2 regions of the Pseudomonas bambusae genome follow, and region 2 is predicted to be linked to the other one. Evidence: predicted binding sites of a transcription regulator. Region 2 holds the regulator's gene; the other holds the start of a gene.
The links. The regulator sigma-54, encoded in region 2, starts transcription at its own class of promoters, with help from an activator protein. The targets are predictions, from matches to a motif close to ANTGGCATNNANNTTGCTNT.
Positions count from the first base shown of each region.

Region 1: flgB (flagellar basal body rod protein FlgB) is a predicted target of sigma-54. The motif match lies at 1,935-1,954, and genes of this name have one in related genera.

Region 1 is NZ_CP151650.1:4,787,590-4,791,824, forward strand. Features, by position in the region: gene flgE (flagellar hook protein FlgE) at 1-297, opposite strand, end outside; gene flgD (flagellar hook assembly protein FlgD) at 326-1,021, opposite strand; gene flgC (flagellar basal body rod protein FlgC) at 1,037-1,480, opposite strand; gene flgB (flagellar basal body rod protein FlgB) at 1,484-1,891, opposite strand; gene cheR (protein-glutamate O-methyltransferase CheR) at 2,256-3,083, opposite strand; gene AAEO81_RS21850 (chemotaxis protein CheV) at 3,129-4,061, opposite strand; gene flgA (flagellar basal body P-ring formation chaperone FlgA) at 4,204-4,235, shown strand, end outside.
Region 2 is NZ_CP151650.1:1,322,970-1,327,204, reverse strand. Features, by position in the region: gene lptB (LPS export ABC transporter ATP-binding protein) at 1-703, shown strand, start outside; gene AAEO81_RS05990 (RNA polymerase factor sigma-54) at 894-2,393, shown strand; gene raiA (ribosome-associated translation inhibitor RaiA) at 2,471-2,779, shown strand; gene ptsN (PTS IIA-like nitrogen regulatory protein PtsN) at 2,792-3,256, shown strand; gene rapZ (RNase adapter RapZ) at 3,259-4,116, shown strand; gene AAEO81_RS05970 (HPr family phosphocarrier protein) at 4,131-4,235, shown strand, end outside.

The DNA of each region.
Region 1 (4,235 bases), 3.2 Mb from region 2:
CTCACCGTTGTTGCTCATCATGAAGAAACCGTTGCCGTTGATGGCAAGGTCCAGGTCACGGCCGGTGCCGGTGGTCAGCGAACCCTGGGTGAACTGCTGGGTCACCGCTGCGGTACGCACGCCGCTGCCCACGTCGGTGCCACCGGAGGTGCCACGGATGGATTGCGCGTATTGGTCAGCGAATTCCGCACGGGAGGCCTTGAAGCCGACCGTGGCGACGTTGGCGATGTTGTTACCCGCCACGTCCAGACTTTTGTTCGCTGCGTAGAGCCCACTCAGACCGATATTGAAAGACATGTATCACTCCTGCGCCGTCGAGTCGGCTCTAGATTCCGATTTGTTGAACTTTGGTCAAGGCAATGTTGGTGCCGTTGGCCAGATTGAGAGTCAGCGGGCTGCCTGCCGTGCCCATGGTCACGCTGTTGACGGTCGCGGGCAGGTAGGTGGTCAGACCGGTGTTCTTGCCATCCAGCGAACCGGTCGCCTCGAAGCTGAAGTTGCCGGAAGGCACGGTTTCGCCCGCGTCGTTCTTGCCGTCCCACGTGAAGTTGGTGGTGCCGGCCTTCTGCTCGCCCAGATCCAGGGTGCGCACGACGGTGCCGGTGCTGTCCTTGATCTTGACGGAGGTGAGGGTACTGGTCGAAGGCAACACCGCCTGACCGGTCATGCCTTTGGTGGTGTCGACGGAGGTCGAGGTGCCGTCGATGATCACCGAGCGACCCACCAGAGACGACGCCTGCAACGCTTGCGACGACTGATACATGCCACCGATGGCATCGACGGAGGTGCTCAGGTTTTGCAGGCTTTCCACGCTGCTGAACTGCGCCAACTGAGCCACGAACTGGCTGTTGTCCTGCGGGTCCAGCGGGTTCTGGTTCTGCAGTTGCGTCACCAGCAGTTTCAGAAAGGAATCCTTGCCGAGCGTGCTCGCCCCGGTGGAAGAGTCGCCAACCTTGCCCGAGGTCGCCGTCTGCAGCGACTTGAGGTAGTCGCTCGATGTGTCGTTATTTACAGCCGTCATGGCGTTCGCCCCTTATCACTGACCGAGGGTCAGGACTTTTTGCATCATTGTTTTTGCGGTGTTCATGACTTCCGCGTTGGTCTGGAACGAACGGCTGGCCGAGATCATGTCTGCCATCTCGTTGACGACGTTGACGTTCGGGTAATACACGTAACCGTTCTTGTCAGCCGCCGGATGGTTGGGCTCGTAACGCGCTTCCAGGTTGGACGCGTCTTCGACGATGCCGGAAACCTGCACGCCGGTGCCCGCCTGGCCTTGATCTTCGAACAACGAAGCGCTGCCTCCCGACTCCTGCCCCTGAAACACGGTGGCAAACACCGGGTGACGGGCACGGTAGGTCTTGTCCATGCTGGACGAGACGGTTTCGGCGTTGGCGATGTTACTGGCCACGGTGTTCAGGCGAGTGTTCTGGGCACTCATGCCGCTACCGGCAATATTGAAAACACTGGATAGAGACATGAATTACTCTCCGCGCAGGGCTGAAACCAGCCCTTTGAACTTGCTGTTGAGCAGGGTGAAGCTGGCCTGGAAGCCAATGGCGTTTTCCGCGTAATTAGCGTTCTCGACCTGAGTGTCGACGGTGTTCTGGTCAAGCGACGGCTGCGACGGCGTGCGGTACAGCAGGCTCGCTTCGCCGGCGTCCATGCCACTGGCTTCGATGTGGTGGCTGTTGGTGGTGTTCAAGGCGAACGTGCCGTTCTTGGCCTTGTCACTCTCGGCCGCCAGCACCTTGGAAAAATCCAGGTCGCGCGCCTTGTAGTTAGGCGTGTCGGCGTTGGTGATGTTGTTGGCCAGCACTTCGGCACGTTGGGCGCGGAAGTTCAGCGCTTTCTCGTGAATGCCCAGTGCGTTTTCGAAGCTGATGCTCATGTCGGGAACCTTTATCGGTTGACCAGATGTTCGTGACAGAGAGATAGCAAGCGGCGTGCCACTTTCCAAAACACCCGTATTCATGGGGTTTCAAAGGACTTGCACCGTGGCAATGCCAGAAAAGCGGCAAGTGATTTCCGCTGTCGGGGAGGAAAGCGGCAAGCGGGGTGTCGTTTTTTTGCCGGTGGGGCGCGCTGTGAGTTCAACTGTAGGAGCGAATTCATGCGCGAAAGGCCCGCACAGGCGACATCTCTGTCGCCCTTCAATCTTTCGCGAATGAATCGCTCCTACAGGGAAATGGCGACAGGCCCCAAAAAAAAAACCCCGCCGAAGCAGGGTTTCAAGACCATCGCCCAACCCACCATCACTTGGCCTGGTAAATGATCCCCGGGCTGCACTGCACCATCTGGTAATGATCCGGCAAACCGTTCAATGCCTCCGACGCCCCGAGGAACAGATACCCGCCCGGCTTTAGCGTCGCATGAATGCGCAGCAGGATGTCCTTCTTCACCTCGGCGGAAAAGTAGATCAACACGTTCCGGCAAAACACGATGTCGAATTTACCCAGCGCCGCATAGCTGTCCAGCAGGTTGAACGAACGGAACTCGACCCGGCTTTTGATCGGCGTCTTGACGGTCCAGCGGCCGGGCGTTTTCTGATCGAAATAGCGTTGCAGGCGATCGGGCGAGAGCCCACGGCCAATCGCCAGGCTGTCGTACTCGCCCGTCTTGCAATTGTTCAACATGCTGCCCGACAGGTCCGTCGCGACGATCTGCGCACCGGCCTTCAATTGCCCCGGATTGCTGCGCTCGAACTCATCGATCGACATCGACAACGAGTACGGCTCCTGCCCCGACGAACAGGCCGCCGACCAGATGCGTGGACGCAAGCCAGGGCTGGCCTTGATCTGCTCCGGCAAGACCTTGCTCTTGAGCACCTCGAACGGATAGGTGTCGCGAAACCACAACGTTTCGTTGGTGGTCATCGCGTCCACCACCTGCTCACGCAAACCACTGCGGGGCTGGCTCTGGATACGCTGGATCAACTCACCCAGCGACTTGATGCCCTGCTGCTCCATCAGCTTGTTCAGGCGGCTGGACACCAGATACTGCTTATTTTCACCCAGCAAAATGCCACAGGCTTTTTCCAGGAAGACCCGGAACTGTTCAAAATCCAAATTACCTGTAGACATGCCGCCTCTCAAATCATGTGAACAGCCAGGAGGGAACGCCCCTCCTCAACTGATATCTGCCGCCTTGATACGCTCTACCACTCTAGCTGCCAGATCGTCCGGCCGGAACTTGGCCAGGAAATCATCGGCGCCCACCTTCTTCACCATCGCCTGGTTGAAGACGCCAGACAGCGAAGTATGCAAGATGATGTGCAGCTTCTGCATGCGCGGATCGTTGCGGATCTCGGCAGTCAAGGTGTAGCCGTCCATCTCCGGCATTTCAATGTCGGAGATCATCATCAGAAATTCTTCTTCGGGCTTCTTGCCCTCGTTCACCAGGTTGCGCAGGAACTCCAGCGCCTGACGACCGTCGTTCAACGCCGTGACTTCAACGCCCACGGTCTGCAGGCAACGGGTGACCTGCTTGCGCGCCACCGAGGAGTCATCGACCGTCAGCACTCGCAGGGAAACGGCCTTGTGCTGGACTTCCGCACTGACCACACCCGCCGAAATGTTTTCCGACACGGGCGCCACTTCGGCGAGGATTTTCTCCACGTCGATGATTTCCACCAACTGGTTGTCCAGACGCGTCACGGCCGTGAGGTAGTGATCGCGACCGGTGCCCTTGGGTGGCGGATGAATGTCTTCCCAGTTCATGTTCACGATGCGTTCGACCGAATGCACCAGGAAGCCCTGAATCTTGGTGTTGTATTCGGTAATGATGACGAACGCATTGTCAACGCTGCCCAACGGGGCCGCACCCGTTGCCATTGCCAGATCGAGGATCGGAATGGTCCCGCCACGAATATTTGCCACTCCGCGCACAATCGGACTGGATTTGGGCATATGGGTAAGTTTTGGGCACTGAAGCACCTCTTTTACCTTGAACACGTTGATCCCATACAACTGCTTGCCATCCAGACGGAACAGCAGCAGTTCAAGGCGGTTCTGCCCTACCAGTTGAGTGCGCTGGTTCACTGAATCCAAAACACCAGCCATGCCCCACTCCTTCCCAAAACGACCAATTGCGCACTGCCCCATCGGCAAGCGGCACGGGCCTTGCTATTTACCTGTCATGAACACACAAACGACAGTATCCCGACACCCGGCCTCCGCCCTTCGCAGTCTTGTCAGCCTGCTCATGGCGGCGTGTCTGCTCTGTGCCGCCGGGAT
Region 2 (4,235 bases):
CTTGGCCAAGGCTTACAAAAGCCGCCAAGTCGTACGTGACGTCAGCCTGTCCATCGACAGCGGCCAGATCGTCGGTCTCCTGGGCCCTAACGGCGCAGGCAAGACAACGTGCTTCTACATGATCGTCGGCCTGGTTCAGGCCGATCAGGGCCGCGTGCTGATCGACGACCAGGACGTGAGCCACCAGCCGATGCATGGCCGTGCTCGCGCCGGTATCGGCTATCTGCCGCAGGAAGCGTCGATCTTCCGCAAGCTGTCGGTGTCGGACAACATCATGGCGATCCTCGAGACCCGCAAGGAGCTCGATCGCGCAGGACGCCGCAAAGAGCTGGAAAGCTTGCTGCAGGAATTCCATATCACACACATCCGCGACAACCTCGGGATGAGCCTGTCCGGTGGCGAACGCCGCCGAGTGGAAATCGCACGCGCACTGGCGACGTCGCCGAAATTCATTCTGCTGGACGAACCCTTCGCGGGCGTCGACCCCATCTCCGTGGGCGATATCAAGCAGATCATCTACCATCTCAAGGCGAAGGGTATCGGCGTTCTGATCACCGACCACAACGTCCGTGAGACACTCGACATCTGCGAAACGGCTTACATCGTCAACGATGGGCAACTGATTGCAGAAGGCGATTCCGAAACCATCCTGGCCAACCAGTTGGTCAAGGAAGTGTATCTCGGTCACGAGTTCCGCCTGTAAACCACGCAATGGCAAGGGGTTGGTCGGCGAACGCAGCATGCGCCTCATCGCCAACCTCGCATAAATTGTCATTACACCCTAGGCAAACACTCCGGGTTCAGGCATATAATTTGCTTAAGTTGGCGCCTCGGCGCCCCTAGTAGTGGATGGCGCCCATGTGCGCCGGCGAATAAGGTGTTAAGCCCCTGCCATGAAACCTTCGCTAGTCTTGAGAATGGGCCAGCAGCTGACGATGACACCGCAGCTGCAACAGGCCATCCGCTTACTCCAACTGTCGACGCTGGATCTCCAACAGGAAATTCAGGAGGCACTGGAGTCCAATCCGATGCTGGAGCGCCAGGAAGAAGGCGACGATTTCGATAATGCCGACCCCATGGCCGACAATATCGAGCAAAAGCCCAACCCTGACGTACAGGAACCGACCTACCAGGAATCCGCGCCCACCGTCGACAATCTCGAAGACGGCGAATGGAGCGAAAGCGAGCGTATTCCCAACGAACTGCCCGTCGATACGGCCTGGGAGGATGTCTACCAGACGAGCGCCAGCAGCCTGCCCAGCAATGACGATGACGAGTGGGATTTCACCACGCGCACGTCGGCGGGCGAGAGCTTGCAAAGCCATCTGCTTTGGCAACTGAACCTGGCACCGATGTCGGATACCGATCGTTTGATCGCCGTCACGCTGATTGACTGCATCAACAATCAGGGTTACCTCGACGAATCCCTGGAAGAGCTGCTGGACGCCTTCGACCCGGAACTCGACATCGAGCTGGACGAAATCGAAGCCGTGCTGCACCGCATCCAGCAATTCGAGCCGGCTGGCGTCGGCGCCCGCACGCTTAGCGAGTGCTTGTTGCTGCAACTGCGCCAGCTTCCGGCCAAGACCAAATGGCTCGCCGAAGCCCAGCGACTGGTCAGCGACTACATCGACCTGCTTGGCAGCCGTGACTACGCGCAGCTGATGCGGCGCATGAAGATCAAGGAAGATGATCTGCGCCAGGTCATCGAACTGGTCCAGAGCCTCAACCCACGCCCTGGCTCGCAGATCGAATCCACCGAAGCCGAATACGTAGTGCCAGATGTCATCGTGCGCAAGCACAATGAGCGCTGGCTGGTCGAACTCAATCAGGAAGCCGTTCCCCGCCTTCGGGTGAATCCGCAATACGCCGGTTTCGTGCGCCGCGCCGACACAAGCGCCGACAACACCTTCATGCGCAACCAGTTGCAAGAAGCCCGCTGGTTCATCAAAAGCCTGCAAAGCCGTAACGAAACCCTGATGAAAGTGGCGACCCAAATCGTCGAGCATCAGCGGGGCTTTCTGGAGTATGGCGATGAGGCGATGAAGCCGTTGGTGCTGCACGACATCGCCGAGGCGGTGGGCATGCACGAATCGACGATTTCACGCGTCACCACGCAGAAATTCATGCATACACCCCGTGGTATTTACGAACTGAAGTATTTCTTTTCCAGCCACGTCAGCACCTCCGAAGGCGGCGAATGCTCGTCCACTGCCATTCGCGCAATCATCAAAAAACTGGTTGCTGCGGAAAATCAGAAAAAGCCGTTGAGTGACAGCAAGATCGCTGGTTTACTGGAGGCACAAGGCATTCAAGTGGCCCGTCGCACAGTCGCCAAGTACCGCGAGTCCTTAGGAATCGCGCCGTCCAGCGAACGCAAGCGACTGATGTAGAGGTCACAAGCCACAGCGTTCCAGTGGCAGGCAACCAAGCCTGCCTCTTAATGCACTGGCAACGAAGGAGAAGCTGTATGCAAGTCAACATCAGTGGACACCAACTGGAAGTGACCAAGCCCCTGCGCGAATACATCGAGCTGAAGCTGAAAAAGCTCGAAGGGCATTTTGACAAGATTACGAACGTGCAGGTGACGATGGCCGTCGAGAAGCTCAAACAGAAGATCGAGGCCACCCTGCATATCCACGGTGGAGAGGTCGTTGCCAATGCCGAACATGATGACATGTACGCGGCGATCGACCTGCTCACTGACAAGCTCGACAGACAATTGCTCAAGCATAAGGAAAAGCAGCAAAGCATCCTCAAAGGTGCGGCAGCTCGCTGACACTCCCCATCCATGATCCGACTTGAAAATATCCTGACCCCTGGCCGTTCCCTCGTGAACGTGCCAGGCGGCAGTAAAAAAGCCGTTCTCGAAGAGATTGCCAAACTGATCGGGCAACAAGTGCCCGAATTCGACTGGCAAACCGTCTACGAAAGCCTTATCGCCCGTGAAAAACTCGGCTCCACCGGGTTTGGTAACGGCATCGCGATCCCCCATTGCCGCCTGAAAGGCTGCACGGCGCCTGTGAGCGCGGTGCTGCACCTGGAACGCCCGGTGGACTTCGACGCCATCGACGGCGCGCCTGTGGATCTGCTGTTCGTGCTGCTCGTCCCGGAAGCGGCCACCGACGCCCACCTCGAACTGCTGCGTCAGATCGCCAGCATGCTTGACCGCGCTGACGTGCGCGCCAGCCTGCGTGGTGCCAAGAGCAGCGAAGAGCTTTACAACGTCGTGCTCAACGTCCAGAACGGTCACTGATCATGCGCATGATCATCGTCAGCGGTCGCTCCGGCTCCGGCAAGAGCACGGCCCTCGATGTTCTCGAAGACAGCGGTTTCTACTGCGTCGATAACCTGCCGGCAGGCCTGCTCCCCGAGCTTGCCGAGCGCGCACTGATCAATACCGAACTCGCTGAGCCGTTGTTAGCGGTCTCTATCGACGCCCGGAACGTGCCCAGCCACCTGACCCGTTTTCCGCGAATGCTCGAAGAGGTCCGCGCTCGCCACATTCAGTGCGACGTGCTGTTCCTCGACGCTGAAGAGTCCACACTGCTCAAGCGCTTCTCTGAAACGCGCCGCCGCCATCCGCTGAGCAATGCCACGCGCTCGCTGGCCGAAGCGATTCGAGATGAAAAAACCTTACTGGGGCCGATCATCGACCTGGCCGATCTGACCATCGATACGACCCACCTGAACCTTTATCAGCTGCGCGACACGTTGAAGCTGCGTCTGCTGAACAAACCCGAACCCGGCACCGCTTTCCTCATTGAATCCTTTGGCTTCAAACGCGGCATGCCCGTGGACGCGGATCTGGTGTTCGACGTGCGCTGCCTGCCCAACCCCTACTGGAAACCCGAACTGCGTGAGCAATCGGGACTCGACCAGCCGGTGGCGGACTATCTGGCCGCGCAACCCGATGTCGAAGAGATGTTCCAGGACATCTCGTCATACCTGACCAAGTGGCTGCCGCGCTTCGCTGCCAGCAACCGCGCCTACGTTACCATTGCCATTGGCTGCACCGGCGGACACCACCGCTCCGTCTACCTGACCGAACGCTTGGGTCAGGTCCTGCAACAATCGCTCAAGAATGTTCAGGTTCGCCACCGCGACCTAAGCTAAGGACCCCCAACGCGATGCCCGCTCACCAAATCACCATCATCAACAAGCTGGGCCTGCATGCCCGCGCTGCCGCCAAATTCGTCGGCGTTGCCGGCAAGTACCCCTGCCAGATCCGCGTG